DNA from 4 places in the Bradyrhizobium sp. AZCC 1693 genome. Region 2 is predicted to be linked to each of the others. Evidence: predicted binding sites of a transcription regulator. Region 2 holds the regulator's gene; each other region holds the start of a gene.
The links. The regulator LexA, encoded in region 2, represses DNA repair genes until DNA is damaged. The targets are predictions, from matches to a motif close to TGTTCNNNNTGTGTTCNG.

Region 1 (7,811 bases), 1.1 Mb from region 2:
TCTGCAACGCGCAAGCCCGCGATGCCGTGGAACTGCAGCCGCTCGTCGACGACGGCCATCGGATCGCTCGCCGTGCCCATCTTCGCTGTCCCCACCGGATGGAAGATCGTGGTGCCGATATCGCCGGCGGCTTTCGCCAGCGATGCGTCGTCGTCGCCGACGCTCGGGCCGGGCAGATACTCCTGCGGCCGATATCGTTCGAGCCGCTTCTGTTTCATCAGCCGCCGCGTGGTGCGGATGGCGTCGGCGGCGACCTGGCGGTCGTCGTCGGTCGAGAGATAGTTCGGCGCGATCGATGGCGCCTCGTCCGGCTTCGCCGAGCGGATGCGTACCGTGCCGCGCGAGGTCGGCTGCAGATTGCAGGCGCTGACGGTAATCGCGGGAAAACGATGCAGGGGATCGCCGAACTTGTCGAGCGACAGCGGCTGCACGTGGAACTGGATGTTGGCGCGCTCGCGACGCGGGTCGGAGCGGGTGAAGATGCCGAGCTGCGACGGCGCCATGGTCAGCGGGCCGCGGCGGCGGAAGGCGTAGTCGAGTCCCATCAGGCCGCGCCGGATCAGATTGTAATAGGTCTCGTTCAGCGTGCGGACGCCAAAAACCTTGTAGATCGCGCGCTGCTGCAGATGGTCCTGCAGGTTGCGGCCGACGCCTTGCTTGTCGAGCACGACATCGATGCCGAGCGGCGACAGCCAGTCGGCCGGCCCGATGCCGGATCGGTGCAGCACCTGCGTCGATCCAATTGATCCCGCACACAAAACAACTTCGCCCTTGGTGCGCGCCTCGACCACTTCATTGCCCTGGATGAAGCGCACGCCCACCGCGCGGCCATTCTCGACGATCAGGCGGTCGACCAGCACGTTCTTTTCCAGCCGCAGATTGCCGCGGTTCAGCACCGGCTTGAGAAAGCCGCGCGCCGAAGACCAGCGCCGGCCGCGCTTCTGGTTGACGTGGAAATAGCTCGTGCCCTCATTGTCGCCGGTGTTGAAATCCGCAATGCGCCTGATGCCCATTTCCTCGGCGGCGTCGCCGACCGCGTCGAGAACCTCCCAGGACAATCGCGGCGCTTCGATGCGCCAGCCACCGCCGGTGCCGTGATGTTCGCTCTCGCCCAGGAAATGATCCTCCAGCCGCTTGAACAGCGGCCGCACATCGTAATAGCCCCAGCCGGTCAGGCCGAGCTGACGCCAGTGGTCGTAATCGGCGGCCTGTCCCCGCATCGAGATCATGGCGTTGATAGCGGAGGAGCCGCCGATCACCTTGCCGCGGGGATAGGCGAGCGACCGGCCATTGAGCCCGGGCTCCGGCTCGGTCCGAAACATCCAGTCCGAACGGGGATTGCCGATCGCAAAGAGATAGCCGACCGGGATATGAAACCAGATCCAGTTGTCGTTGCCGCCGGCCTCGAGGATCAGCACGCGGTTTTTCGGATCCGCCGACAGCCGGTTGGCCATGATGCAGCCGGCTGTTCCCGCGCCAACCACGATATAATCGAAATCACCTTCAAGCCGTTTCGGCATCTTTCAGTTTCCACCCACCGACGCCGTCATGCCCGGACAAAAGCGCGAAGCGCGTCTTCGCGCCAGATGTTCCGGGCATCCACGTCTTTTCTGTCCTATTAGTCAGACGTGGATGGCCGGGACAAGCCTGGACAAGCCCGGCCATGACGACTCGGACGGGAGGTCTGCCGGCAGGGTGCGTGGTTGGACCGTCCCTTGCATGCTACAGGGGCAGAAGCGTTCAACCCCGGAAAGCCTGTTATCTCCATGCCCATCGTCAACCGCGTCGCCGAGTTTCAACCCGACATCCAGGCCTGGCGTCGGGATATTCATGAACACCCGGAACTGCTCTACGACGTGCACCGCACTGCGGCATTGGTGGCGGACCGGTTGCGGGAATTCGGCTGCGACGAGGTTATTACCGGTGTCGGCCGCACCGGCGTCGTCGGCGTCATCAAGGGCAACAGGCCCGCCGGCAACGGTGACGTGAAGGTCATCGGGCTGCGGGCGGATATGGACGCGCTGCCGATCGACGAGGCGACCAATCTGCCCTACGCATCCAGGACGAAGGGCCTGATGCACGCCTGCGGTCATGACGGCCACACCGCCATGCTGCTGGGTGCGGCGCGCTATCTCGCCGAGACCCGCAATTTCGCAGGCGATGCGGTCGTGATCTTCCAGCCGGCCGAAGAGGGCGGCGCGGGCGCCGTCGCAATGATCAAGGACGGGCTGATGGACCGTTTCGGTATCGAGCAGGTCTACGGCATGCATAACGGTCCGGGCATTCCGGTCGGCGCGTTCGCGCTCCGGCCCGGTCCGATCATGGCCGGCGGCGATGCCGTCGTCATCAAGATCGAGGGGCGCGGCGGCCACGCCGCACAGCCGCACAAAAGCATCGATTCCGTCCTGGTCGGCGCGCAGTTGATCACGGCGCTGCAGTCGATCGTGTCGCGCAGCGTCGATCCGCTGGAATCGGCTGTCATTTCGATGTGCGAATTTCACGCCGGCCACGCCCGCAATGTGATCCCGCAAACCGCGAAACTGGCGGGCACCGTCCGTACACTGGACAGTGAAGTGCGGAAAATGGTGGAAAGGCGGGTCCGCGAGGTCGTCGCCGGCGTGGCGCAGGTCACCGGCGCCAGGATCGATCTGACCTACGATCGCGGCTATCCGGTAACGGTCAATCATGCCCTGCAGACGGATGTCGCGACGCGGGCAGCCAGAGACATCGCCGGCGATGCCAATGTGCATGTGATGCCGCCGCTGATGGCCGGCGAGGATTTTGCCTTCATGCTGGAGCAGCGGCCGGGTGCGCTGATCTTCTGCGGCAACGGCGACAGCGCAGGGCTGCATCACCCCGCGTACAATTTCAACGACGAGGCGATCGTGTTCGGCACCTCCTACTGGATCAAGCTGGTCGAGAACACGCTGGCCGCGTGACCCGCCAAGGGGCGGGCTAAGGCTGCGCCGGGCTTTTCCAGCGCTGGTCGGCCAAGCCCCCGGGTGGAATGGGGCTCTGCGGCATAGTGTTGGGTGGACCGCCGCTTGCATGCTAAGGAAGCACGAGCGTTCCAACCTTTGAGGCCAGAGAATTCCCATGCCCATCGTCAACCGCGTCGCCGATCTGCAACCCGATATTCAGGCCTGGCGCCGCGATATCCATGAAAATCCCGAATTGCTGTACGAGGTCCACCGCACCGCAGCATTCGTGGCAGACCGCCTGCGCGAATTCGGCTGCGACGAGGTGACGACGGGCCTCGGCCGCACCGGCGTCGTCGGCGTCATCAAGGGCAAGCAGCCCGGCAATGGCGAGATCAAGGTGATCGGGCTTCGCGCCGACATGGACGCGCTGCCGATCGAGGAAGCGACCAACCTTCCCCATGCTTCCAAGACGCCGGGCCTGATGCACGCCTGCGGCCATGACGGTCACACCGCGATGCTTTTGGGTGCAGCGCGGTACCTCGCCGAGACCCGGAATTTCGCCGGCGACGCGGTCGTGATTTTCCAGCCGGCCGAGGAGGGCGGCGCGGGCGCCGCCGCCATGATCGAGGACGGGCTGATGGACCGGTTCGGCATCGAGCAGGTCTACGGCATGCATAATGGCCCAGGGATTCCGGTCGGCTCCTTTGCCATCCGGTCCGGTCCTGTCATGGCTGCGACCGACTCGATCGACATCAAGATCGAAGGGCTCGGCGGTCACGCCGCGCGCCCGAACAAGTGCATCGATTCCGTGCTCGTCGGCTCTGAGCTTATCACCGCCCTGCAGTCGATCGTCTCAAGGACCCTCGATCCGCTGGACTCGGCGGTGATCTCGATCTGCGAGTTCCACGCCGGCAACGCCCGCAACGTGATCCCGCAGACCGCCGAACTCCGCGGCACGGTGCGGACGCTGACGCCGGAAGTGCGCGAAACGGTCGAACGGCGCGTCCGCGAGGTGTGTGAGGGCGTGGCCAAGATGACCGGCGCCAAAATCGATCTGGTTTACGAGCGCGGCTATCCCGTCACCAAAAACCATGCCGAGCCGACCGACTTCGCCACAGAGGTGGCCAGGGAAGTGGCCGGCGCCCAGAACGTCCATGAGATGCCGCCGTTGATGGGTGCGGAAGATTTTTCCTACATGCTGGAAGCGCGGCCGGGCGCCTTCATCTTCTGCGGCAACGGCGACAGCGCAGGGCTCCATCACCCCGCCTATGATTTCAACGACGAGGCGATCGTGTACGGCACCTCGTACTGGATCAAGCTGGTCGAGAACAAGCTGGCGGCGGCGTAACTCGCATCGCACGTTCATGAACTTCGATCGCACATGAAGTGCGAGGTCACATCAAGGAAGGCCCGTATCTCCAATACGGGCCTTCTTTATTTGCCGCTCAGCCGCGACTTGAGATGTTGGCATTGTGCTCGGTTCGCGCCGGAAGAGGTGGGTCGCGCGCTGCACGGTGCCGGGGCTGAAGGGGACCCGCGCAGCGCGTCGACCGTATGGGAGCGTCATGGCGTGACCAGACGTCCCACATTCCCTTGAGAATGCGATTGTGTCTTCCATCAATTAATGGTTGCAGATGGGATTGTCAATTTTCCCGTTGTATTTCACCAGAAATTGCGGCTGCCGGATTGGCGGAATTCAGGCCGCATGTGCTGATTTTCGCAGCACGCCGGCGGCGATTTTGAGATCCTGGACGAAGCGCTGGTATTCGCGTGCCTTGGCGTCGGCATCGGGCAATCGCAACAGATAGGATGGGTGCACCGTCACCAGCGCCCTGGTGCCGTCATCGAGATCGATCGGGCGGCCGCGGTTCTTGTTGATCGGGGTAATTTTTCCGAACACGCTCTGCGCTGCGGTGGCGCCCATCGCCACCACCAGGTCGGGCTTGATCGCGGCCAGTTCACGTTCGTACCACTGCCGACACGCCCTGATCTCCGGCGTGTTCGGCTTCTGGTGCAGGCGGATTTTTCCGCGCGGCACGAACTTGAAATGCTTGACCGCATTGGTGACGTAGACTGTGCGGCGGTCGATCCCGGCTTCTTCCAGCGCGCGATCGAGCATTTGCCCTGCGGGTCCGACGAACGGTTTGCCGGCGAGGTCTTCCTTGTCGCCGGGCTGCTCGCCGACCAGCATGATCCGCGCCGTTTGCCGGCCTTCGCCGAACACGGTCTGGGTCGCATGCTTGTAGAGATGACAGGCGCGGCAATCGGCGGCTTCCTCGCGCAGGGTTTCGATGTCGTCCTGACCTTTTTTACGGACCATGGGCGGCTCCGGCCGTTTCTGCGCCTTGTGCGGTTCGGTGACGCCATTTTCGATCATCGCGCTGGTTGAACGTTCCGCACCTTCGATCAGGGACTTAATCAACGAGGCCTCCGGCAGGTTCCTCCAGTATTTCCGGGGCATCTCCTTCTGCATGGCCTGCACTTTCAGCCGGGCGGGATTGAAAATGCTGGCGCAGTAACTGCGCCAGATTTCCTCCAGCCGATCCACGGTCGGTGCTTCGCTTTTGGCGACCCCCGGCGTGATCGAGACGGCATGGCCGTCCCAATGCGCGCAGACATCGGGCGTCAGGATCGACCAGGGCATATCGGCAAAACGGCGCGCGAAGAAGGGGGCGGCCAGTTTGACGATGTGATGCTCCGGTTCGAACCAGGCCACGAAATGCGACTTCTGCTCGCGGCCGACTTCGCGGAAGCGGACAAAGGCATGCATCTTGTGCTCGTCGCGGTGCACGGCCTTTGCCATCGCGGCGATCTCGGCCACGTCAGGATCAGTCGCAATGTCGAGCAGATCGTGATGACTTCGCAGCCGCCATAGCAGCCGATAGAGCAGGGCGAACCGCTCGGGGTTGCTGTGCAGGATCGCGACCCCTGCCAGTTCAACGAATTTGGCAGGTACGTTGAAGGTGCCGTGTGGCGGCTCCAGCGGCGCCGTCGGCGCGAACAGTTCGGGCGCATCATCAGCGACGCGCCAGCTCACGTCGGAGGGTTTCACATCGTTCAGCGCCAGCGCGCGGGCGGCTTTACGCCAGCCGTCGAAATCGGTTTCGCTGTCGAGGGTGATGTGGTGCATTCGTGCGGGGTTGGCATCCGCCAGGATTTCCAGCTTACGTTGCACATCCATCGCTGAATCCCTTTGATTCCACTAATGAATCGGCCAAGTGTCGATCTCGATTGACTCTGCCGGGCCGGTTAGCTTTATATTAGAACATATCATGAACAAATGGGCTGGCCGCGGGTTCATTAGGAAAAAGCGGTAAGGCCAAAATTTCTAAGGGAGCGGCGCATGAGCACCGCACGCACAAGCACGCTTGCGAATTTGCGCGGACGCATCGAGCGGATCGAGACGCATGGCGATGCGCATGATCTCAACAAGATCGCGCTCGGCCATGCGGTAGCGGATGCTGTGCTGCAGGGCGGTCTTGCGCTCGCCGCGGTGCATGAAGTGTTCGCCGAGGGCCATCAGAGCGCGGCGGCCACGGGATTCATCACGGGGCTGGCGGGAAGGGTATCGCCGCGCCGGCCGCTGGTCTGGGTGCGGCAGGACTTTTCGGAAATTGAATCGGGTGCACTGTCGCTGAGCGGGCTTTGCGAGCTGGGTCTCGATCCGCGGCTGCTCGTGACCGTGCGCGCGCCCGATACCGACGCCGCGTTGCGGACCGCCGCCGACGCGCTGGCCTGCGATGCGCTCGGCGCCGTCGTGCTGGAAGTCTGGGGGCAGGCGCGTCAGCTCGATCTCGTCGCCAGCCGCAAACTTACATTGGCCGCGGCAGCCTCCGGCGTCACCGCATTGCTGCTGCGGATGGCGGCGGAGCCGCGACCCTCGACCGCGGAGACCAGATGGATCGTGCGCGCGGCGCATTCGCCGCCGTCAGCCCCGTGGACCGCCTGGGGCGCGCCCGTCTTCGACGCGCAACTGGTTCGTAACCGTCATGGCCCGGTCGGCCGCTGGATCATGGAATGGAATTGTGATGAGTGCCTCTTCAGAGAACCGTCGGCGTATCCTCAGCCTGTGGCTGCCACGCCTGCCCATCGACCGCATCAAGCGCAAGGTAGGGAACGACAACGAAGAGCTGGATAAAACCCCCAGCGTCGTCGTCGCCAAGCAGCACAACGCCATTCTGATTTATGCGCTTGATGAGTTGGCTGTACACGCCGGCCTCTCGATCGGCCTGCCGCTCGCCAATGCCCGCGCGATCTGCCCCGAACTGACGGTGTTCGACGCCGACGAAGTCGCCGATCGCAAGACGCTTGAATACATCGCCGACTGGTGCGACCGCTTCACGCCGCTGGTGGCGCTCGATCCGCCGCATGGGCTCTATCTCGACATCACCGGCTGCGCCCACCTGTTCGGCGGCGAGCGCGCGCTGTTGCAGGCCGTCAGCGGCGCGCTGAGCCGTCGCGGCTTTGCGGTCAGCGCCGCAATCGCCTCGACCTCGATCTGCGCCCGCACGCTGACGCGCCAGACTTCCGGAAAGATCGTTGCCGATGGCGAGGAGGCGGAAGCCGTCAGCCCGCTGCCGGTGTCCGCGCTCGGCGCCGGTGACGCCATCACCGTCGGCCTGCGCCGCGCGGGGTTAAAGATCATCGGCGACGTCGCCTCGCGCGGACGCCACGAAATCACGGCGCGGTTCGGCTCGGGTTTCACCACGCTCTTGGAGCAGGCGCTGGGCGAGGGCGATGCCCCGATCAGTCCCCGAAAGCCGCTGCCGGATTACATCGTCGAAAAGCGCTTTCCCGAACCGGTCGCCACCGACACCGTGATCGCGATGAACCTGTCCGCGCTCGCCGCCATGCTGGTCACGGCGATGGACAGACAGGGCAAGGGCGCCC
Region 2 (7,811 bases):
CTGGCCGCCGCGCGCGACGGCGCCTATCGGCGGCCTTGCGCCGTCGCGTCCTGCGTTCTGGCCGCCGTTGATCGAAACTTTGCGCGCGTGGGTGCGTGCGGAAGCTGGCGCCGGGCGGCTGCTGCCCTGGGTGCCGGTGGCGTTCGGCACCGGGATTGCGCTCTATTTCGCCGCCGACCATGAACCGGTGCTCTCAGCCGCCGCCGTCGTCGCCATCGCGCTATGCGCGGTGGCGGTTCTGTTGCGGCGGCAAAAATTCTTTCCCATCGCCGTCATGATTGCGGCGGTCGCGGCCGGCTTTGCGATCGCGACCTGGAAGACGGCGCGGATCGCGCATGGTGTGCTGGCGCGGCCGATGTTTTCGGTATCGCTGACCGGTTTTGTCGAGACCCGCGACATCCGCGAGCGTACCGACCGCTTTGTCCTGCGCGTCGTCACCATGGAAAGCGCGCGCGGGACGATAAAGCTCGAACGCGTGCGGCTGTCGGTGAAGAAGGGCACGGCGCCCGAGGTTGGCAGCTTTGTCGAATTGAAGGCGCGGCTGTTGCCGCCGCTCATCCCGGTGCGGCCGGGCAGCTACGATTTCAGCCGCGACATGTTCTTCGCCGGCATCGGCGCTTCCGGCTTCGTGATGGGCGCGATCAAGGCCGCGGAGCCGCCTGCCACCGGCGGCGGGCTGCGCCTGCGCTATTCGGCGTTCATGCAGGGCCTGCGCGACACCATCGACGCGCGGATCAGGACCGCGCTGGACGGCGACAAGCGCGCGATTGCTACCGCGCTGTTGACCGGGCGGCGCGACGCGATCTCTCAGCCGGTGAACGACGCGATGTTCATCTCAGGTCTGGGCCATGTGCTTTCGATCTCCGGCTATCACATGGCCGTCGTCGCCGGCGTCGTGTTCTTCGCGGTGCGGGCGCTGCTGGCGTTGTTTCCAACGCTCACCGTCGGCTACGCCATCAAGAAATGGTCGGCGGCGGCGGCGCTCGCAGCCGCCGCGTTCTATCTGTTGCTGTCGGGGGCGGAGGTCGCGACGCAGCGCTCCTTCTTCATGACGGCGGTGGTGCTGATCGCGGTCATGGTCGATCGCCGGGCGGTTACGTTTCGCACGCTCGCGGTCGCGGCCCTGATCGTGCTGACGGTCGCGCCGGAAGCGCTGGTGCATCCGAGTTTCCAGATGTCGTTTGCCGCCACGCTGGGCCTGGTGGCGCTGGTGCAGATCGGCATGCCGCGTCTGCTTGCAACCGCAGATCATACCGCAACCGCGCGTGCGGCGCTGTGGGGCGGCCGCGAGCTCACGATGCTGCTGCTGGCCTCGCTGGTGGCGGGGCTCGCAACCATGCCTTACGCGGCCTTTCATTTCCACCGGGTCACGCCCTACGGCGTGCTCGCCAATCTGGCGGCGATGCCGGTGGTTTCAGCCGTGGTGATGCCGGCGGGCCTGCTCGGCCTCGTCGCGATGCCGTTCGGTTTCGATCGCCTGTTCTGGATGATCATGGGCACAGGCATCGACTGGATGATCGCGGTGACGCAATGGGTCGCGGCGTTGCCCGGCGCGGTCGGGCGGGTGCCGGCGTTCGGCATCGGCCCGCTGATTGCCGCCAGTCTCGGCATCATCCTGCTCGGCCTGCTGCGCACGCCGTTGCGCTGGTCGGGCGCCGTACTGGTGCTATCGGCGGCGCTGTGGGCGGCGAGGGTGCCGCAGCCGGATATTCTGATCTCTGCCGACGGCCGCCATGTCGGCGTCCGCGGCCAGGACGGCCAGCTCCATCTGATGCATGCGGCCAAAGGCTCCCGCGATGTCTTCCTGCTGAAGGAGTGGCTGGCGGCGGATGCGGACGCGCGTACGGCGGCCGATGCGTCGCTCACCGCAGGCGTCTCATGCGACGACCTTGGCTGCGTGATGCAATCCGCTGGCGGCCTGGTCGCGCAGGCGCTCAGGCCCGAGGCGCTGTCGGACGATTGCGAGCGCGCGGCGCTCATTGTGACGCTACGGCAGGCACCCGCGTCATGCGCGGCTTCGGTCATCGATGCCGACCGGCTGCGGCGGCAGGGCGCAATGGCGTTGCAACGCAGCCGAGAGGGGTTTGTCGTCGAAGCGGCCAAACCGAGGGGCATTGACCGTCCGTGGTCGCCGGCCGCAGCCGAGGAGCGCGAGGCAGACGCCACCGTTCTTGCGCCGCGTGTTGTGCCGCCTCGCGCGGTCGACGCCACGCCGGCCGAGGCAGACCTTCAGGCGGAGGAGTAGACGACCTTCAGTGCTCGTCGACCGAGGGACTTGAGCGACTGGCTGGTATTTCGAACGCGCCGAGGTGGAATTCCTCCGGCGCGTCGGGAGACGACGGGAGGTTGACCAGCGTGAACGACGCCTCGGGGAATTGCTGCCAGATCGCGAGATCTTCAGCCGTGATGGTGAGCCAGCCGTACCGGAACATGTACCGTCCGGGCTCCGTGACGCGTCCGGCTCTTTGCCATGTGACTTTGTTGACCACCGACCGCCCCGGTGCCGAGTTTCTCAAAAAACCATATCACCGCGATCCGCCGGCCTGAACCGGCGGATCGCATGTGGATCGTATTCTATCCGGTCACGATGGATTCGGCCGGTGGCGCTTCCGTCACCTTCGGCGCACGTTCGCCCTCGGTTACCGGCAATTGCAGCACGGTTGCGCGCTGGCCTTCGCAAAGCTGCGTCACCAGCACATGGCTTCCGTCCGGAAATTCGATCGCGTCATGATGACGGTCGGATACTTCCGGTTCGATCTGGTTGAACTTGCCGACCCGCCAGTCGGTGGTCCGCGTCCAGATCCACCGGTTGTCGTATTTGACGTCTTCGGCGAACGCCAGTTCGGTGCCGGGAAGCATGCAGACCGCTACTGCGGGCTCGCGTTCCGACGCGAAGCCGCGGGTGGACGTACCGCGGAATGTCGTGGTGATCAGCGTCTCGCCGACCTTGGCAGGCCGCGTCGCCACAGCGTGCAGGCTATAGTCACACATCGGATGGCTCCCTCGTTTGAGATAGCGCCCCGTGTCTGGAAGGAGGCACAGGCCTCTATCAGAGCTGACTTGGCGCAGAGCGTTTTCTTGCTTCTGGGCATTTCTGCGACCGGCGCGCTGCGTCTAAATCACAAACGCGCTAACACAGTTTGGTTCCCGGCATGCCGCAAAAAACCCCGGCCGAAGGCCGGGGCTGTTGTCGCGGTCGTGTCTGCAACCCGACGGTTCAATATTTTCGGTACAGCCCGATCAGCTTGCCCTGAATCCGGACCCGGTTCGGCGGCAGGATGCGCACTTCATAGGCGGTGTTGGCGGGCTCCAGCGCAATCGAGGCGCCGCGGCGGCGGAAGCGCTTCAGGGTGGCTTCCTCCTCGTCGATCAGCGCCACCACGATGTCGCCGGTGTCGGCGGTCTCGTTGCGCTGGATCAGCGCCATGTCGCCGTCGAGAATGCCGGCATCCACCATGGAATCGCCGCGCACTTCGAGCGCGTAATGCTCGCCGGAGCCGAGCATATCGGGCGGCACGCTGATGGTGTGGCTGCGGGTCTGCAGCGCCTCGATCGGCGTACCGGCGGCGATCCGGCCCATCACGGGCACGGCGACCGGGCGGTTGCCGTCGTCCTCGGTGGCCGGCGCGCTCACCGTGCGCTTGCCGAGCGTGCCTTCGATGACGCTCGGCGTGAAGCCGCGGCGGCCGTTGCCGGCGGCAGCCAGCTCCGGCAGCTTGATGACTTCGATGGCGCGGGCGCGGTTGGGCAGGCGGCGGATGAAGCCGCGCTCCTCCAGTGCCGTAATGAGACGGTGGATTCCGGATTTCGAGCGCAGGTCGAGCGCGTCCTTCATCTCGTCGAAGGAGGGCGGTACGCCGGCTTCCTTCAACCGTTCATTGATGAAACGCAGAAGTTCATACTGTTTGCGCGTAAGCATCGCGAGCAATCCCCCGGTTGGCGTCGTCTTTCGGTCCCGAATCTCCAGGGTCCATCGCGGGAGTCGTCAAAACTCCCAACCATGGACACTAGCAGTCGAAACAAATCATGAACGGACACTATATGTTCGATATGTGTTCCGCAACCACTTAATTTCAAGTGAACGCATTGCGGCTTCGGCTGAAGACACCCTTAAACGTGCCGTTCAGGGCGTCATTCCGGCAGCCGGAGCAGCTCGCAACGCGAACCCTTTGCCGCAGCCGGCGCGAACGGCGGACGTATCACAAGTGCCCGTGCCGCAGCGAGATTCCCCAATAGCGATGAGTCCTGGTGGTTCACCGGAACCGCGATCAGGGTGCCGTCTTCGCGCGCTTCTAGGCGGGCCCGAAGATAGTCCTCGCGCTGGTCGTTGGCGGCGAGATCGCGCCCCAGTTCGGCGCCTTCGCGCGGATGATGGACGGTGTCGCGGCCCGATAATGCACGAATCAACGGCACCAGAAACAGGAAGCCGCAGACATAGGAGGAGACGGGATTGCCGGGCAGGCCGATCACCCGCATTGCACCCAGCCTGCCATGCATCATCGGCTTGCCCGGCCGCATCGCTATGCGCCAGAACGCCATCGCCGTGCCCTCGGCCTCCAGCGACCGCTTGACCAGGTCATGGTCGCCGACCGAGGCCCCGCCCATGGTGATCAGGATATCTGCTTCAAGCTCGCGGGCGCGGCGGATGCCTTGCGCGGTGGCGGCGACCGTGTCGGCGGCGATCCCGAGATCGAGGACCTCGGCGCCCTCGGCGCGCGCCAGCGCACGGATTCCGTAGCCGTTCGAATAGACGATCTGGCCCGGGCCCGGGGTCGACCCCGGCATCACCAGCTCGTCGCCGGTCGCAAGCACGGCGACCTTTGGGCGGCGGTGCACCGCTAGCTCCGGATAGTTCATGCCGGCGGCGAGCGACAAATCGCGGTCGGCGAGCCGGCGCCCTCGCTTGAGCAAGACGTCGCCTTCACTGAAATCGACGCCGGCGGGCCGGATATGCCGGCCAGAAACGGCGGCGTCCGTGATGGTGATATGATCGCCGTCGACGCCGGTGTCTTCCTGGATGATGACGGCATCGGCGCCATCAGGGATCACGCCGCCGGTGAAGATCCGCACCGCTTCGCCTCGGCCGACCTTGCGCTCGAACGGGCGGCCGGCCGCGACCTCGCCGATCACCTTCAGCCGCGCGCTGAGGTCGGCGGCATCCGCCGCGCGCACCGCATAGCCGTCCATCGCCGACATCGCCTGCGGCGGTTGCGTCCGCCGTGCCGCGACGTCGCGCGCCAGCACGCGATGATAGGCGGCATCGAGCGCCACCATCTCCTCTGGCAACGGTTCGGCGCCGGCAAGGATCGCAGCAAGCGCATCGGCGACAGGCATCAAGGCCACGGGCAGACCTCCTAGAGCGTTTTCCAGCGAGGTGGAAACCGGTTCGCGTCAAGAAAACGCGTCAAATCAAAAACCTGGAGCCCCGTTCCGATTTCCATCGGAACGGAAAAGGCTAGACTTCGAGTGCGGTCACTGCCCTTGCCACGTCATCCGTCGATGTCACGTGGATGGCACAAAGGCCGCGAGCCCGCGCCCCTTCGATATTGGCAGCCGAGTCGTCGAAGAACAGGATTCGCGACGCCGGCACGCCGATCGCTTTTACCACATGATCATAGGCTTCCGCGTCGGGTTTGCGCAAACCGATGCTCGAGGACAGGAATATCTGGCGGAAATGGCTGAGCACGTCGGCATAGGCCTGCGAGAAATGCGCGACATGGGCCGGATTGGTGTTGGAGAAAGCATAGAGCGGCATGCGTTTGGCGGCGCCGGCCAGCAAAGGCGCAATGCCCGGCATCTCGCCGGTGAAGATCGCGTTCCAGCCTTCCAGGAACTGCGCGTCGGTGATGCCGATGCCGAGCGACTGGCGCAGGCTCGCAAAGAACGCGGCGTCATCGATCTGGCCGATCTCGTGATGCTTGAAACTGTCGTTGACGACAAAACGCCCGGCGAGGTCGGCGGGCGCGCAGCCCGCGTGCTGCGCCCAGTTCGCCATTACCTGATCGAAGCTGATGTCGAGCACGACACGGCCGAGGTCGAACAGCAAAACGTCGGCGGAGGAGGGCGCTGGCGGCAAATTCATGGCCATCGTTTACAAAACTGGTCAGGTATCGGCAACGGGCTGGACCGAATTCGGCCCGATCCGGCGCTTAAGCCGGTGCGCGAGCTGTGCTATAGCGCTTTCGGGCGACCTGGACGCCGGTTCGCATCAGGAAGACGCGTCAAAAATTAGAGCCTTGGGTCGAAATGGGGGAGTGATGGCATGAAAATCCTGGGCGGAATTTTGCGCGCTACCGTCGTGATCGTCGCGCTGGCGGGGCCCGTCTGGGCTCAGAATAGTGTTCCGAAATACGGTGATCCCGACAAGGTCAAGACACCGTCGGAAATCGCGGCCGAGAAGGAAGCCGAGAAAGCCTACCGGCGGTCGCTCGGCAACATCCCGGAACAGAAGAGTTCGGACCCCTGGGGAACGGTGCGCAGCGACAGCGCGCCGCCGAAGGCGGTGGCCAAGGCGCCGCCGGCCAAGCCAAAAGCCAAATCCGCCGAGGGCGCCGCAAAGTAAAAGAAGGCGGCGCCGGCCTCGTGGTCGTGGAATCGACCTGCTCATAGCTCGGCGTGGAGGGCCCATTCCGCAACCTTCCGCCGCAATTCGGCTACTGGCTGGGCACCTGCGCCAAGCGTGGTTTTGGAACCCGGCCCTCCACCTGGCAAAACAGGCTGCAGGAAGCCGATTAGTCGACTTCGAATCCGTAGCCCGCATGAGCGTAGCGATGCGGGGTAAAATGGGGCTCCGGGTATCGCTCCGCTCATCGGGCTACCGGGCAAGCCGGAAGCCGATAAAAAGCCGTAATGGCCCGGGGGCCGGCGTGCCTTGATCCGACCAAAAAGCCATTGTGAGTTGGTGGCGCCGGGACAGGGGCGCCGATTCACTGAAATCGCGGGCGTCCGCAAGGGAAAAGGGACGCCCCACGATGCGCAGGAATTTTGCCTTTCTTCTCGGCACGGTGACGGGCGCGTGTCTGACCTTTGTCGTGATGGCACCGCAGGGCGCGAATCTGGTGGCGGCGGCAAAGGCTGCGGCCCGTTCCGACGCCTACACCCAGCTCAATTTGTTCGGCAATGTGTTCGAGCGGATCAAGACCAGCTACGTCGAGAAGCCCGACGATTCCAAGCTGATGGAAGGCGCCATCAACGGCATGATCTCCGCGCTCGATCCTCATTCGCGCTACATGAATGAGAAGGGCTGGAGCGACATGCAGGAGACCACCCATGGCGAGTTCGGCGGGCTCGGCATTGAGGTCACGATGGAAGACGGCCTCGTCAAGGTGGTCACGCCGATCGACGATACGCCCGCGGCCAAGGCCGGCATGCTGTCGGGCGACGTGATCACCCAGATCGATGACGAGGCCATCCAGGGCATGACCCTCGAACAGGCGGTAAGCCGGATGAAGGGCCCGGCCAACAGCAAGATAAAGCTGAAGGTCGCGCGCAAGGGTTCGGCCGCGCCGATCGATGTTGCCATCATCCGCGAGATCATCCGGGTGCGCCCGGTCCGTTACAAGACCGACAGCGGCGACATCGGCTATATCAGGATCACCCGCTTCAACGAGCAGACCACCGAGGGCCTGAAAAAGGCCATCGCCAGCATCGCCAAGGAGATCCCCGCCGACAAGCTCGCGGGCTATGTCGTCGATCTCCGCAACAATCCGGGCGGATTGCTCGACCAAGCGGTGTCGGTGTCGAGCGCCTTCATGAACCGGGGTGAAGTGGTCTCGACCCGCGGCCGCACCGCGGAGGAAACCCAGCGCTTC
Region 3 (7,811 bases), 6.2 Mb from region 2:
GCCGCCGTCATGATCACCTATCCCTCGACGCATGGCGTGTTCGAGGAGCACATCCGCGATATCTGCGACATCGTTCACGGCCATGGCGGCCAGGTCTATCTCGACGGCGCCAACATGAACGCGCAGGTCGGGCTGTCGCGACCCGGCGATTACGGCGCCGATGTCTCCCACCTCAATCTGCACAAGACCTTCTGCATCCCGCATGGCGGCGGCGGCCCGGGCATGGGGCCGATCGGCGTCAAGGCCCACCTCGCGCCCTATCTGTCGGGGCATCCCGCAACCGATGGCACGGAGCCGGCTTCCGTCGGGCCGGTGTCGGCGGCGCCGTTCGGCTCAGCGTCGATCCTGACGATTTCCTACATCTACATTTTGATGATGTCGGGCGAAGGATTGAGGCGCGCCACCGAGATCGCGATCCTGAACGCCAACTATATCGCGAACCGGCTCGATCCGCATTTCCCGGTGCTCTACCGGAACGCAAAAGGCCGCGTCGCCCATGAATGCATCGTCGATCCCCGTGCGCTAAAGACGACCAGCGGCGTTACCGTCGACGACATCGCCAAACGCCTGATCGACTATGGCTTCCACGCGCCGACCATGAGTTTCCCGGTGCCGGGCACGCTGATGATCGAGCCGACCGAATCGGAATCGAAGGCGGAGCTGGATCGTTTTTGCGACGCCATGATCGCGATCCGAAGCGAGATCACGGAGATCGAGGCCGGCCGCTGGAAGGTCGAGGCCTCGCCGCTGCGCCACGCCCCGCACACCGTGCACGACATCGCCGACGATGCGTGGGCCCGCGCCTATAGCCGAGCCAAGGGTTGTTTCCCCGACGGCGTCTCGCGCACGGACAAATACTGGAGCCCGGTGGGTCGGGTCGACAATGTCTATGGCGACCGCAATCTGGTGTGCTCGTGCCCGCCGGTCGCGGACTACGCGCAAGCGGCTGAGTGACGGCCGAAAGGCCGTCATTCCGGGGCGCGCTTTAGCGCGAACCTCAGATGTGCAACTACGCATCGGGGAATCTCGAGATTCCCCGATGCGTAGTTGCACATCTGAGGTCTGGTCCTTCGGACCATCCCGGAATGACGGCGCAAATAGACAAATAATTCGCGGAAACAAAACGGGCGCTGAAGACGTCGGCAACTCAACGTCCGCAGCGCCCGTCTGTCGCGTTTCAAGCCTTATCGGCCTGAAGCGTCGGAAACTTATTCCTCCGCCGGCTCCTCGCCATCGGCGTCGCGCTCGGCGGGGCCGGCGAGGATCTGCTCGGCGATCAGGCCGGAGTTCTGGCGGATCGCCGTCTCGATCTTGGCGACCATGTCGGGATTGGCCTTGAGAAACGCTTTTGAGTTCTCGCGTCCCTGCCCCAGCCGCTGGCTGTCATAGGAGAACCAGGCGCCGGATTTTTCGACGATGCCGGCCTTGACGCCGAGATCGAGGATCTCGCCCATCTTGGAGACGCCCTCGCCATACATGATGTCGAACTCGACCTGCTTGAAGGGCGGCGCCAGCTTGTTCTTCACCACCTTGACGCGGGTGGTGTTGCCGACGACTTCGTCGCGCTCCTTGATCGCGCCGATGCGGCGGATGTCGAGGCGGACGGAGGCGTAAAATTTCAAGGCATTGCCGCCGGTGGTGGTTTCCGGCGAGCCGTACATCACCCCGATCTTCATGCGGATCTGGTTGATGAAGATCACCATGGTGTTGGACTTGTTGATCGAGGCGGTGAGCTTGCGCAGCGCCTGGCTCATCAGCCGCGCCTGCAACCCCGGCAGCGCATCGCCCATCTCGCCCTCGAGTTCGGCCTTCGGCACCAGGGCGGCCACCGAGTCGACCACCAGCACGTCGACCGCGCCGGAGCGCACCAGCGTGTCGCAGATTTCCAGCGCCTGCTCGCCGGTGTCGGGCTGCGAGATCAAGAGTTCGTCGATGTTGACGCCGAGCTTGCGCGCATAGACCGGATCGAGCGCGTGTTCGGCGTCGATGAAGGCGCAGATGCCGCCCTTCTTCTGCCCTTCCGCCACCGTGTGCAGCGCCAGCGTGGTTTTGCCCGACGATTCCGGCCCATAGATTTCGACCACCCGCCCCTTCGGCAACCCGCCGACGCCGAGCGCGATATCGAGTCCAAGCGAGCCCGAGGAAATGGTCTCGATGTCCATCGAGCGGTCGTTCTTGCCCAGCTTCATCACCGAGCCCTTGCCGAACTGGCGCTCGATCTGGGAGAGCGCGGCGGACAGGGCCTTGGTCTTATCCATGGAGGATCCTTCAACGATACGCAGGGCAGTGGCGGACATAATACGTGCTCCTTATGGCGGGGATTCGCGAGCGGGACAAACGGGCGGTGGCAGGTTTCGGGATTCGATGGCGTATAGGAATCCTGTACCACCTTTGTTCCATGTTCGCAATATGTTCTTTTCGCGAAGGTCGGTACTGTCCGTATTCCGAGCCCCGTGTCCTAATTCAGAGTTAGCGGTGTCCTAATTTGTGAATTGTTCACCTGGGAACGGATCGCCCGGCGACGGCATATTAGGATCGGTATTTCCTCAAAACCCTGCGGTTAGGACCCGCAAAAAACTACGAGGTTGTGTCATGAAGCGTCGCCGTTTCAAGCAGACTCAATCCCTTGAAGAACGACTTGCCAAAGAGGCGAAGCGCCTACGCAAGGAAGCCAAATTGCTTCCACCTGGCGCTGTATGCGGAATCCGAGGCAAGGCGGCCACCGATTCCGACGGAAAGCGGTCACCGATTCCGATCGAAAGCGGCCAGCCAATCCGAACGAAGGCGGCCACCCTGTTGATAGGGTGAGACGGGGCGCGTTGTCGGCAATCTGAACGGGGCAAGGTCCTCCTTTTGCGGTCCACGCAATGGGAGGTCTGATGCCCGCCGAGAGATTGCCGATGCGGAAGATTCGAGAAGTTCTGCGCCTGAAGTATGCCTGTGGGGCGAGCGATCGGGTGATCTCCCGATCGGTCGGGATCGGCCGCACGGCGATCGCGGAGTATGTCCGCCGCGCCGCGGTGATCGGCATCACCTGGCCGATACCGGAGGAGCTCGACGACACCGCGCTGGAGCGCAAGCTGTTTGCGCCGGCTGGCTATAACCCACCGCGATCGAAGCCGCTTCCGGAGTGGGGACAGATCCATGCCGAGCTGCGCCGCCGCGGCGTGACGCTGGCGCTGCTGTGGGAGGAATACCGCGGTCATCATCCCGACGGCTACGGATACAGCCGGTTCTGCGACCTCTACGTCGAATGGCGCCACGGGGTCACGGCGACCATGCGACAGACCCACGCGGCCGGCGAAAAGCTGTTCGTGGACTTCGCCGGCGATACCATGCCGGTGTTCGACGGGCTCACCGGGGAGGTGCGCGCCGCCAAGATCTTCGTCGCGGTCATGGGAGCGTCGAATTACACCTTTGCCCAAGCCCGGTTCAGCGAGACGCTGCCCGACTGGATCGGCGCCCATGTGGATGCGCTTAGCTTCCTGGGCGGGGTGCCGAAGGCGCTCGTCTGCGACAATCTGAAGGCCGGGGTGACGGTGGTGAGCCGCTACGAGCCGGGCGTCAACCGGACCTACCAGGATCTCGCCGCCCATTACGGCACCACCATTATGCCGGCCCGGCCGCGCAAGCCGCGCGATAAGGCCAAGGTCGAGGCGGCGGTTCTTATCGTCCAGCGATGGATTTTGGCCCGGCTGCGCAACCGGCGCTTCTTCTCGCTCGCCGAGTTGAACGTCGCGATCCGCATCCTGGTCGACGAACTCAACGCCCGCCTGATGCGCAAGCTCGGTGCCAGCCGCCGCGAGTTCTTCAACACCATCGATCGTCCGGCGCTGATGCCGCTGCCGGCCGAGCCCTATCAGTACGCCGAATGGCGTCGTGCCCGCGTGGCACCGGATTACCACGTCGAAGTTCAGGGACACTTCTACTCGGTGCCATCCCGCCTGATCCGCCAGGTCGTCGAGGTGCGGGCCACCGAGGCTACCATCGAGGTGTTCCATCGCGGCACCCGCATCGCCAGCCACGCCCGCTCGGGCGTGAAGCGCCGCCACACCACGATCCCCGAGCACATGCCGAGCGCGCATCGCCGATACGCCTTCTGGACGCCGGCGCGTCTGCTGGCCGCCGCCGAGCAGATCGGTCCGTCCACGATCGCGCTGTGCGAGGCGATCATGCGGACAAAGCCGCATCCCGAGCAGGGCTTCCGATCCTGTCTCGGCATCCTGCGGTTGGAAAAGACCTATGGGACGCAACGTCTCGAAGCCGCATGCCGCCGTGGGATCAGCATCGGCTCAGCGAGCTATCGGTCGATCGCCTCGATCCTCAAGACCGGCCTGGACAAGGCCTTCCTTCCCGACACCACCCCCGACGCCGATCCCATCCAGCACGGCAACATCCGTGGCCGCGGCTACTACCACTGACCAGCAACAAGGAGACCTTATGCTCAGCAACCACACCCACGAACGTCTCGCCGCTCTCGGGCTCGCCGGCATGGCCAAGGCCTTCGATGATCAGCAACGCCAACCGGACGTCACCGCGCTGACCTTCGAGCAGCGCCTCGGCCTGATGATCGATCGCGAAGCAACCGAGCGAGAGAACAAAAGGCTCATCGTGCGCCTGAAGTTCGCCTCGCTACGGCAGACCGCAATCGTCGAAGATGTCGATCTGCGCGCTCCGCGCGGCATCGACCGCGCCTTCTTTGCCAAGCTCGTCGATGGCGATTGGATCGGCCGCAAGCAAAATTTGCTCATCACCGGGCCGACCGGCGTCGGCAAGAGCTGGATCGCCTGCGCGCTCGGCCACAAGGCATGCCGCGATAATCGATCGGTCTTATACCATCGCCTGCCAAGGCTGTTCGAAGCTCTGGCCCTTGCCCGCGGCGACGGACGCTACGCGCGGCTCCTTAAGACGCTATCGAGGGTCGATTTACTCATCCTGGATGATTGGGGCCTTGCCCCGCTTACTGGCGAGCAGCGCCGCGATCTCCTCGAAGTCGTCGACGATCGCCACCAGCGTGGATCGACCATCATCACCAGCCAGGTGCCGATCGAGCATTGGCACGAGGTCATCGCCGACCCGACCATCGCCGATGCCGTCCTCGATCGCCTCGTCCACAACGCTCACCGCCTCATCCTCAAAGGAGACAGCATGCGAAAAATAGCTGCCCAACGTGCCAATCTTGACGCCGCCAAGAAAAGCTGACCCAACTCCTCACGCCGGCAACGACACCCCGGCCGCCTTCGTCGGAACAGGTGGCCGCATTCGATCGGACCGCATGGTCGCGTTCAATCGGAATCCCTGGCCGCAATCCCCGGAATCCGCAGCTGTACGAGAGGCGCTTTTGCGCAGAGCCCGCCAAGCCGAAACCGGCTCGCATATGAGCGAATGGCTTTCGTCGCCGGGGCTTCAACCATCAAAGCACGTCTAGAAGTAAGGCTGCGTTACGTGTTCTGTTTTGACCAGACGCCCTTCCGGGGCGTGGTTCGATGCCAGGCGGCCTCTGGACCTCCATCATGATCCGGTTTTTGATTGTCGTCGCGGACCACCCCGCTTGACGCATTCATTGATTTTATTGTCCATAACCTCGACCTCGGCGTTAGCAGGTATATTGCAGTGACTGGTCGGGCTAGGGGGGAGCGCCATCCGGCAATCAGGTCCCTTCATTTCCGCGCGGACGGCGGCGCGGCATTGATAACCCAGTGACTCCGCCAGGGCGGCTCCATCCAAAGCTGCAAACGCCATACAGATTGCCGAACCTGTGATGAAACTCCTGGTTGAGAGAGACTTCATGGGCGTTGCCTCATCTTGTTGTGAGGCAGTCAAGCCTAAGCCCAAAATCAAATTGGGCCACCGTTAACTGCAAAACTGTAACTGCAAAACCGGCCACCAGGGGTCGAAACAGGCCAGCACCGCGAGGGGCGCTTTCCGCCTGCCGCCAAGCAGGGCGCGATCTCGCATTTCCCCGGCTGGAACCGTCCAACTACGCAACCATACGGAGGTGACCCGCCAAACAAGTTCTGCATATTCCCGTGTATGGGCCGACATATCCTTTTCAAATGCCCTCGGCTGGGCACCAATGTGCAGCATTGGCTTCCGGCAACCTCGCCGGAGGACGAGGCCAGTTCCAATTCCCATGTTTCCGTCATCTGCCTCGCCTGTACCCGGCTTCATTTCATCCACAAGAGAACCGGAAAACTCCTGGGCGAGGACTGACGCCGCGAACCCGGCGCACGCCTCCGGCCCTGCCCTTTTGTGCCCGGCGCCGAACGCCCGCCGGGTTCCATTTCCTGGCGCTGCCTCAAGTTCACTTTTGTACCTTTTGTCCGGAACGGATTCCGCCGCAGTGCGTAATCGGAGCGGAAGCGACTGAGAGTAACGGGTAGTAACGGGGAACCAGATTGTGGCGGGAAAAAAATATCTAACGGAACAAGCAGCAACCTTTTTGAAGTTTGCAATGGCCACCACGGATCCGGACGTCGCCGCAGGCTTTCTCGAAAAGGCCGCCGACCTTTCGGCCAGGAGTGAAGAGGCGCCGGACGCCAGCCCCCGGCCGCCTGATGTAGAGCAGCCGGAAAGCTAGCTCTCGCGATGAGGCCGCCGGACAGGGCGGCCTCATTGTTATTCATGCCCAATCGAGACCTGACGGCGTCACTTACAATTTCAGGTACAATTTTAGGCGTGCTTGCAGTTTCACCTGAACCGTCCGTCAAGACGCGCACGCTATGTCTTGCTGCATGCACATACAGGCCGCCGTTACCCACGAACCCTCCCTGCCGATGCTTCAACAGCTTGGCGCCCATCTCCTCACATGGCTCGTGAGCCTCAACCGCGCTCCGGAGCCCTCGCGGGTGCCGCCGCCGGTCCGGCCGGACGCGCCGTCGAGAACCCATATGCCACCGCGGCAGCCTTATCCAACGCGCCAGGAATAGGCGCGCGCAAGGCCCCGTTTCAGCGCGCGGATTGCCCGGCAATTTCGTCCGGGGCCGTTGAACCTTTTTCGTTCCGCCCAGACAAAATCTTGCCTGGGACATTGCATCACTCGGGGATTAGGCCTGCGCCGCCAAGCGACCATATTCCGCTTGCGCGGCGTAGTGCTTTTTGCGCGCACGGCAACGGGCCGGGAATTCGAAGGCGCGCGCGGGGTTGAAGCGCTTACAGGGGAATTTCTGCCGTGCCGGGGCGCGGCAACGATATTCGTCAGCGCATGAGCCATGGAACTTTGAGGTTCCGCTCCCGTTATGCAGAGGAACGGGAAAACGCAGCGCGCCAACTGACGTTCTGATTGGGGTTCGCACGGGCTTTTTCGGGGCTATTCCCGGCCCCTTTCCGCTCCCTTCGCCGGTCCAACCGGCGCACAAGTCTCGCATAGTTTTATAGTTGTATTGATTTATCGCAACAACCTTAAGTATGAAGGATTTGAAGCGGTTTGGGGCCGCGGCGGGATTTTATATGATTTACAAGGGCGTCGAATACACCGTGACGGCGGTCGCTCCCGGCACCTGGAGATGGCAATTCCGCATCGGCGAGAGGGTCGTCTCGGGCAAGACCGAAGCCAAGCTCAATCTGCTTGCCATCCGGCGGGTCCAGCTTCGGATCGATCGGGAGCTGAAAAAAGCGGAACGGGAATAGCCCGCTCGGCGGCCCCTTCCGCCCGGTCGCCCCAGCATATTAAAACTAAACGCGACTTATATGCACGGTAACGGGAATTGGCCCGTAAAAACCCGGGGTTGATCTTTCCCCGTGCCAGGAATCCACTCCACCTGCATTTGCGCATTCTCAGGGCCAACGGCGGCCCATTTGACGTTGGTCCA
Region 4 (7,811 bases), 1.8 Mb from region 2:
GTGCGAATGGCGGGATGCGTCTTGAAGCGCTGGAATTCGTCGAACGGCGACAGATACGGGTCGTCGTAATTGAGATGCACGACGAAACCGACCGCCACCTTGTTGTCGTCGTAGTGGTAGAGGAACGAGCCGCCGCCGGTCGAATTGTTGAGCGGCCAGCCGAACGAATGCTGGATCAGGCCCTTCTGGTGTTTTGCGGGATCGATCTCCCAGACTTCCTTCAGGCCGATACCGAATTTCGGCGGCTCGCTTTTCGCATCGAGCGAATATTTGGCGATCAACTGCTTGCTGAGGCTGCCGCGCGCGCCCTCCGCGAACAGCGTGTATTTGCCCAGCAGTTCCATGCCGCGCGTGAAAGAATCCTTGAGGCTGCCATCCCTGGCGATGCCCATGTCGCCGGTCGCGATACCCCGCACCGCGCCGTTGTCGTCGTACAGCACTTCGGCCGCGGCAAAGCCCGGATAGATTTCGACGCCGAGCGCCTCCGCCTTCGGCCCCAGCCAGCGGCAGACATCGCCGAGCGAGCCGATATAGCAGTGATGGTTGTACATCAGCGGCGGCATGACGAAGTTCGGCAGCCGGATCGCGCTGGTCGCCGTGGTCCAGTAGAAGCGATCGTCCTTGACCTGGGTCTTCAGCGGGCAATCCGCATCCTCGCGCCAATCGGGGATCAGCTTGTCGAGCGAGACTGGATCGATCACCGCGCCCGACAGAATATGCGCGCCGACCTCGGAACCCTTCTCCACCACGACGATGCTGAGATCGGCATTGAGCTGCTTCAGCCGGATCGCCGCGGCAAGGCCTGACGGCCCGGCGCCGACGATCACGACGTCGAATTCCATGGATTCCCGAGGAGGAAGCTCTTCTGCACTCATGATCTGATCTCAGCCCAATTGAGAACGGCTCTAAGGGCTCGTTGTTTCCGATTTTTGCGCCGATAACAACCATGGAAATGCGACGCGAGGCGTTTCACGCCGGCGCGATCCATATTAGATTGGCATAATGGATTTGATCCCCGAACCCGCGCCTAATGTCAGGCAATTGCTGGCTTTTTATCTGGAAGCCGGGGTCGATTGCGCGTTGACGGAGGAGCCGGTCGATCGGCTGAGCGAGCCCGACGCCCCGATCGCCCCTGTCCCGGCCCGCGAGACGGCGCCACCCCGCCCGATCAGGGAAATGCCCGCCGCGACGCCGGCAGTTCCGCGCAGCGAAATAGCGCCCCCGCCGGAAGCGGCCATCGCCATCGCGCGCGAGGCGGCGCGAACGGCACCGACGCTGGAAGCTCTGCGTACGCTGCTGGAAAATTTCGAGGGCTGCGCGCTCAAAAACACTGCGACGCGGCTGGTGTTTGCCGACGGCAATCCCGAAGCACGCATCATGTTCGTCGGCGAAGCGCCCGGGCGCGACGAGGACATCGAGGGCCTGCCCTTTGTCGGACGTTCCGGCAAACTGCTCGACCGGATGATCGCGGCGATCGGGCTCGACCGCAGCAAGGCCTATATCGCCAATGTGATCCCCTGGCGGCCGCCCGGCAACCGGACGCCGACGCCGCAGGAGACGCAAATCTGCCTGCCATTCATCCAGCGGCAGATCGAGCTCGTGAACCCGGACGTGCTGGTGACGCTCGGCAATCCCTCGACGCAAACGCTGCTGTCGACCCGCGAGGGCATCATGAGAACCCGCGGAAAATGGTTCGACTACGACACCGGCAGCCGCACCATCCGCGCCACGGCGACGTTCCACCCCGCCTACCTGTTGCGCTCGCCGTCCTACAAGCGGATGTCGTGGCAGGACCTGCGCGCCATCGCGAAGGCGCTGGAGCAGACAGCGCCTTCATCATCCTGAGGGGCCGAGGGACCGACTACGGCGCCTTCGGCCGGACGATGGCCCAGCCGACGCGCAGCAAGGGCTGGCGGCCGTTCACCATCGATTCGAAGACGCGCGGTACTTCCGGCACCAGACCGGGAAAACGTTGCGCGATCTCGGGAGGTGGCGTGCCCGAGGTGTCGGAGGCGCGCCAGACCACGACGCCGCCGGTCTGGTTGAATTTCGCGACCGACAGCCACGGCGTTCGTTCCGGCGTGGCGTCGAGCAACAGATGCGGGCGCCCGCGGCTCATTGCGATGAAACTCGCCAGTTGTGGATCGCCGGCCACGGCGCGTAGCCGCCGATTGGTTCGCCGTTCGAAATTGTCGCCGAAGAAATGCGCAATCGCTTTCGCCGGCAGCGAGGTCGGCACTTCGGCAGATCCGGTCCACGGCAGCAGAATCGTGGTCGCGATCGCGACGAGGGCGGGAGCGGCGAGCGCCGCGGCCCAGACCGTGCGCAGCATGCGCTGACGCCGCAGATAGACCAGATCGCCGGTCGCCACGATCACGGCAAGCCCGGACATCAAAAGCGCAACGCCTGCGCCGCCCACGACGTAGTCAAGATTGAACAGCCCCGCCAGGAAACTTCCGAGCAGCGCCGGGGCGACGGCGAAGAAATAGACGAAGTCGCGCGCCAGCGGATCGACCGGCGGCCGGTAGATGATCGGCGCTTCCCCGGCTTGGCGGGCGAACCAGCCGGAATTGAGGATCGCAAGCAGCACGATGGCGGACATCGCGAGCACCAGGCCTGTGAGCAGCCAGCCCCATTGCAGGACGCGCGCGCCGAGATCGGAGATCGCGGGCCACGGCGGCATGGCGAGTGCGTCGGCGCGGAGCAGCCAGACCAGATAGGGCAAGACCAGGACGGCGATCACGAGCAGCGCATAGAGCGGATCGAGCGACATCAAGACACGCCGCCCCCGCGCGGTGGCAACGGCAAATCCGGCGAGCAGCAGCAGCAGTCCGGGCGCGGCCGACGTCGTCAGCAGCAAAAGCCCGGCCTCGATCGACCAGGCGAACCACGCGTTGCGCCGGTTCTGGCCGATCAATTGCCAGGAATGCAGCAAAAGCAGCGCCCATAGCGGGCGCGCCAGCACCAGCGGGCCAAACTCGACGCCGGGCGAACTGAACGCCACCACCGTCATCGAAAGCAGTACCGCGAGCACCGCCTGCTGGCCGCCGACGATCGCGCGGGCCAGGTGATAGTAGATCCAGAAGGTGACGACGGCGCAGACTTGCGCCAGCAGATAGACGCCGAACATGTTGTTTCCGGCGGCGCGGAAGGCGATGTCGGCAAGCCAGAACGCCAGCGGCGGACCGAGCCAGGTTCCGACCTGGTATTCCCGTCCGAAGGCCAGCGCGGTCGCAAGGTCGCCGGGCGGGCTGCCGTAGAGCAGCATCGGCAGGATCAGCCAAAGTCCGGCCTGGGCCAGCACCACGATCCAGACCACCAGCCGCGGCCGGGCGCGGATCAGTTCGACAACGAGCGAGGTGAAGCGCATGAAACGTCCGAATGCCGGGCCGGGCAGCCCTGTCCACAGGGACGTTTGATAGAGCGCAGGAGCCCCCGAGGCAACCGGCCTCAGATCGAGATTGAAACGTCGGAAGCAATCTCCCCGTCGACAGCGAAGAGATCGGGCTCGACCGTCTCTTCGACCGTCTCAGGGTAATGTTTCAGCCGCGCGGCGATCACCGGCGCAAAAAATCGGCGGTGGTGGATGCTCGGGCCTAGCCGGTCCAGCGCCTCGCGATGTTCCGGCACGGCGTAGCCCTTGTGGGTTTCGAAGCCGTAGCCCGGGCAATCCAGCGCCAATGCGCACATCAGGCGGTCGCGCGTCACCTTGGCGATGATCGATGCCGCCGCGATCGACATGACGATGCCGTCGCCACCGATCACCGCGTCACAGTCGCAGGGCGCATCGATCTTGTCGCGGCCGTCGACAAACACATGTTTCGGCATCTCGGGCAGCGCACGCACGGCGCGCGCCAGCGCCCAGAGCGAGGCGCGCAGGATATTGTCGCGATCGATCCGTGCGGGCGAAGCAAAGGCGACCGCAAAGGACGATGTCGCGCAGATCTCCTCAAACAATTCCTCGCGGCGCTCGGCGGTCAGCCGCTTGGAATCGTCGATACCCTTGGGGATTCGCTTCGGGTCCAGCACCACGGCGGCGGCCACCACCGGACCCGCCAGCGGCCCGCGTCCGGCCTCGTCGCAGCCGGCCACCGGCCAGACGCCGCGCTTGATCAGCCCCCGCTCGCGGCGAAAGCTCGGCGGCGCGACCGCGATGACGCCCTTGAGAGGCTCGGCCTTTTCCATGCCTGCCTTCTTATCGGTTTTTTTGGCGTTTTTCTTGGCGGACTTGTCCCGAATCATGCCGGGATCGTGCGAAAGCGCGGGCCCCGGCGCAACCGGAAACCCGGCACAATTCCCGTTATTCAGCGCGCCGCCGCCACTCCGCGGCCTCAATCACATAAACGCTCCGGCTTCCGCGCCTGGGGTCCGTCATGGTTTCCAGATGGCGCATGCCGAGCTTCTCGAGCGCGTGAATGGACGGTGCATTTCGCGGATCGACAAGTCCGAGCAATCTGCCGCATTTGAGTCGATCAAACCCAAAGGCGAGTTGCGCCTCGCCGACTTCGGTTGCGATCCCCCTGCCCCATGCCCGGCGCGCAAGGACAAATCCGATTTCAAAATCGTCGGCCCCCAGCGCCTGGCATGGAGACAAGCCGGCAAAGCCGATGGCTTCGCCCGCGGGCTTTTCGGTCAGAACCGCCATCCCTGTGAGGCTTTCGCCGAAGGTGAATGATCTCCGGATGAAATCTTCGGCGGCGTCCCTTGCCATCGGAGTTCCGGAAAAGGCAAAGCGCATCACATCGCTGTCGCCAAGGATCAGATCCTGCAGAATCGGTATATCCTCTTCGACCGCAGCGCGCAGAATCAGGCGCGTCGTCGTCAAGATGACGAGCGGCTGCTTTTTCGATCCCGGCGTGGGTTTCTGGTTCATCAAGCCGAAATACCGCACTTCGCCGCCAGATAGAAGTGGCACAGCCATATCATCTTGGGTTTAATCCGGCAGGTGAACCCGCCGGTCATCGCCGACCTCGATGCCGGGCGCGACCACGACTTCCCAGGGATGGTTGTCGGGATCGCCGAAATAGCCGGAGTAGCCGCCATAATCGGTCTTGTGCGCGGGCTTCAATAGCGACGCGCCGCAGGGGATGGCGAAATCCAGCACGGCGTCGACCTCCTCGACGGAGCCGCAATTCCAGGCGAGCGTCGTTCCGCGAAAAGTTTTCGGCCGAGGCTCATCCGGCAGCGTGACGTCGCGGGCGAGTTGATCCCACGGGAACAGCGCGATCAGCGTGCCGCCGGTGTCGAAGAAAGCGACCGCCTCGCCGGTTGCGTGCATTTTTCGGGCAAAACCGAGCGCTTCGTAAAACGCGATGCTGGCGCGCATATCCGTTACGCCGAGCGTTATGACCGTGAACCGGGGAACAGGTTTCGGCGATTTTCCGCTCATCTTACTCTCCAACGTCATTAACATCATCGCAAGCGACGAAGTTCCGTGACGACATGGATTGCTCCCGCCTTCGTTCTTTGAGCTACGGCGGACACGTCGCTTGCGCTCGCAATAACGGCTTCTAGAACAAACTCAGTTGCTGTCCGCTCCGCTTCGGCTTGACGAAATGATCTGTCGTCAGTTTCGCGCGGCGCTTGTTGAGGCCGAGCTTTTCGCAGGCGATTTCGAACCGGCGTCCGATCATCCAGGCCATCGGGCCGGTGCCCTTCATCCGCGTTCCCCATTGCGAGTCGTAGTCGCGCCCGCCGCGCATGTCGCGGATCAGGGTGAAGACGTGACGGTAACGGTCGGGATAGTTCGCCATCAGCCATTCGCGAAACAAGTCGCGCACTTCCAGCGGCAGCCGCAGCAGCACGTAGCTTGCTTCCTTGACGCCGGCATGGGCCGCGGCGTCGAGAATGCGTTCGATCTCGGAATCGTTCAGCGCGGGAATGACGGGGGCGACCATCACAGTTGCTGGAATGCCGGCCTGCGACAATTGCCGCAGCGCCTCCAGCCGCTTCGGCGGCGTCGAGGCGCGCGGCTCCATGGTGCGCGCAAGCTTGGGATCGAGCGTGGTCACTGATATCGCAACCTTGGCCAGATTGCGTTTCGCCATCCGCTGCAGAATATCGATGTCGCGCGTCACCAGCACCGATTTGGTGACGATGCCGACGGGATGGCCGGCCCGATCGAGCACTTCGAGAATGCCGCGCATGATTTTGTGTTCGCGCTCGATCGGCTGATAGGGATCGGTGTTGGTGCCGATCGCGATCATGCGCGGCTCGTAACCCGAGGCGGCCAGTTCCTTCTCGAGCAGTTCCGGCGCGTCCGGCTTGGCGAGCAGCTTGGATTCGAAATCGAGCCCGGGCGACAGACCGAGAAAGGCGTGGGTCGGCCGTGCGAAGCAATAGACGCAGCCATGCTCGCAGCCGCGATAGGGATTGATCGAACGGTCGAACCCGATGTCGGGCGAGTCGTTGCGGGTGATGACCTTGCGCGAGGTATCCAGCGACACCGTCGTCTTGAACGGCGGCAGCTCGTCCAGGCTCTGCCAGCCGTCGTCGAAGGCGACCCGCGCCTCGGCCTCGAACCGGCCGCTCTCGTTGGACTGCGCGCCGCGCCCGCGCCGCCGCTTGCGTTCGATGGCGACCGCAAGCTCATGAAAAGGTGTCGCACCCGCCGGCTCGGAGGGCGCCGTGACCGGCGGGTGCTTGAGGGCATGAGAGGATGCTCGGCTCATGAAGCGAACATAGCATGCCAAAAGAACAAATCAAGAACAACATCGACAATTCACACGAAGCGCAAACGCCGGAAGAGCCGCCGGCCGCCACTGCCACAAAATAACTGCGCGCAAACGGCTGCTTTGATCGTGACAAGGTGATAACGGTGCAGCGTTTTCCACCGTTTGAGCCATCGAAGCCTCATCCATGTTGAGCGTGATCATTCCAACCGAAGGGGTCGAGCAGCCCGCCGTCGCAACGCTGGCGGCGCTGGTGCCGGGCGCCGCAGCCGGCGTCATCCGCGAGGTGCTGCTGGTCGACAGGGCCGGCAATGGCGTGATCGAACGGGTGGCGGACGTCGCCGGCTGTCGCTTTCTCAGGTTTGAAGGAACACGCGCCGCGGCGCTGGCTGCCGGCGCGCGGGCGGCGCGCTCGCCATGGCTGATGTTCCTGCACGCCGGCGCGGTGCTCGACAATGGGTGGATCGACGAGACCACCCAGTTCATCCAGAACGTATCGAGCAGCGACCGGCCGCGCGCCGGGGTGTTTCGCTATGCCCGCTCGCCCTATGGCGACGCGCGGCTGCGCGACGGCTTCAAATTCGTCGCCCGCATGATTACCGGGCCGTCGGCGGAACAGGGGTTGCTGATAGCGCGCGATCATTATGAGCGGCTTGGCGGCTACCGGCCGGATTCGCGTCGTTCCGAGACGCGGCTGTTGCGCCAGCTCGGCCGCTCGGCGCGCACCCAGTTGCGCAGCCGGATCATGGTCGTCGCCTAAAGCGGTACACCGCAGGGCCCAGACACAAAATATCGAAAACAACCCCATGCAAAGTAGAGCGGGCCTGGCGCCTCGCAGGATGCCTGCGGTCAAATATATACTTGCCAAGAGCAACTATATATTTGACAATGGCAAATATCGAGGGAGTATCATGTCCCAACTGGATTCCGAACATGAAGTCGCGGCGGTTCGCGCCTTTAACCGCTTTTACACCCGCAAGCTCGGCGTGCTGGACCAGCAGCTCCTGAAGAGCCCCTTCTCGCTGAGCGAGGCCCGGGTGCTGTACGAACTCGCCCACCGCCAGGATCTCTCGGCAAAGGAGATCGGCGCCGAGCTGGGCCTCGATGCCGGCTATCTCAGCCGGATCGTGCAGAATTTCG

Region 1: the regulator LexA is predicted to act here: its motif matches at 6,183-6,200, upstream of V1293_RS11920 (ImuA family protein).
Region 3: the regulator LexA is predicted to act here: its motif matches at 2,400-2,417, upstream of recA (recombinase RecA).
Region 4: the regulator LexA is predicted to act here: its motif matches at 6,693-6,710, upstream of V1293_RS15095 (PA0069 family radical SAM protein).

The regions. Positions count from the first base shown of each region.
Region 1 is NZ_JAZHSD010000001.1:2,447,087-2,454,897, reverse strand. It holds gene V1293_RS11940 (GMC family oxidoreductase) at 1-1,520, opposite strand, end outside; gene V1293_RS11935 (M20 aminoacylase family protein) at 1,767-2,939, shown strand; gene V1293_RS11930 (M20 aminoacylase family protein) at 3,097-4,269, shown strand; gene V1293_RS11925 (UdgX family uracil-DNA binding protein) at 4,618-6,051, opposite strand; gene V1293_RS11920 (ImuA family protein) at 6,265-7,059, shown strand; gene V1293_RS11915 (Y-family DNA polymerase) at 6,950-7,811, shown strand, end outside.
Region 2 is NZ_JAZHSD010000001.1:1,327,764-1,335,574, reverse strand. It holds gene V1293_RS06630 (ComEC/Rec2 family competence protein) at 1-2,245, shown strand, start outside; gene V1293_RS06625 (hypothetical protein) at 2,253-2,432, opposite strand; gene V1293_RS06620 (hypothetical protein) at 2,575-2,991, opposite strand; gene lexA (transcriptional repressor LexA) at 3,218-3,919, opposite strand; gene V1293_RS06610 (molybdopterin molybdotransferase MoeA) at 4,132-5,343, opposite strand; gene V1293_RS06605 (HAD-IA family hydrolase) at 5,456-6,082, opposite strand; gene V1293_RS06600 (hypothetical protein) at 6,263-6,562, shown strand; gene V1293_RS06595 (S41 family peptidase) at 6,972-7,811, shown strand, end outside.
Region 3 is NZ_JAZHSD010000001.1:7,513,934-7,521,744, reverse strand. It holds gene gcvP (aminomethyl-transferring glycine dehydrogenase) at 1-954, shown strand, start outside; gene recA (recombinase RecA) at 1,209-2,297, opposite strand; gene V1293_RS35660 (hypothetical protein) at 2,593-2,808, shown strand; gene istA (IS21 family transposase) at 2,880-4,421, shown strand; gene istB (IS21-like element helper ATPase IstB) at 4,441-5,202, shown strand; gene V1293_RS35645 (hypothetical protein) at 6,401-6,580, shown strand; gene V1293_RS35640 (hypothetical protein) at 7,450-7,629, shown strand.
Region 4 is NZ_JAZHSD010000001.1:3,160,583-3,168,393, forward strand. It holds gene V1293_RS15065 (electron transfer flavoprotein-ubiquinone oxidoreductase) at 1-875, opposite strand, end outside; gene V1293_RS15070 (uracil-DNA glycosylase) at 1,009-1,845, shown strand; gene V1293_RS15075 (glycosyltransferase family 39 protein) at 1,862-3,370, opposite strand; gene V1293_RS15080 (ribonuclease HII) at 3,451-4,242, opposite strand; gene V1293_RS15085 (GNAT family N-acetyltransferase) at 4,301-4,873, opposite strand; gene V1293_RS15090 (VOC family protein) at 4,934-5,389, opposite strand; gene V1293_RS15095 (PA0069 family radical SAM protein) at 5,511-6,671, opposite strand; gene V1293_RS15100 (glycosyl transferase) at 6,859-7,431, shown strand; gene V1293_RS15105 (bifunctional helix-turn-helix transcriptional regulator/GNAT family N-acetyltransferase) at 7,583-7,811, shown strand, end outside.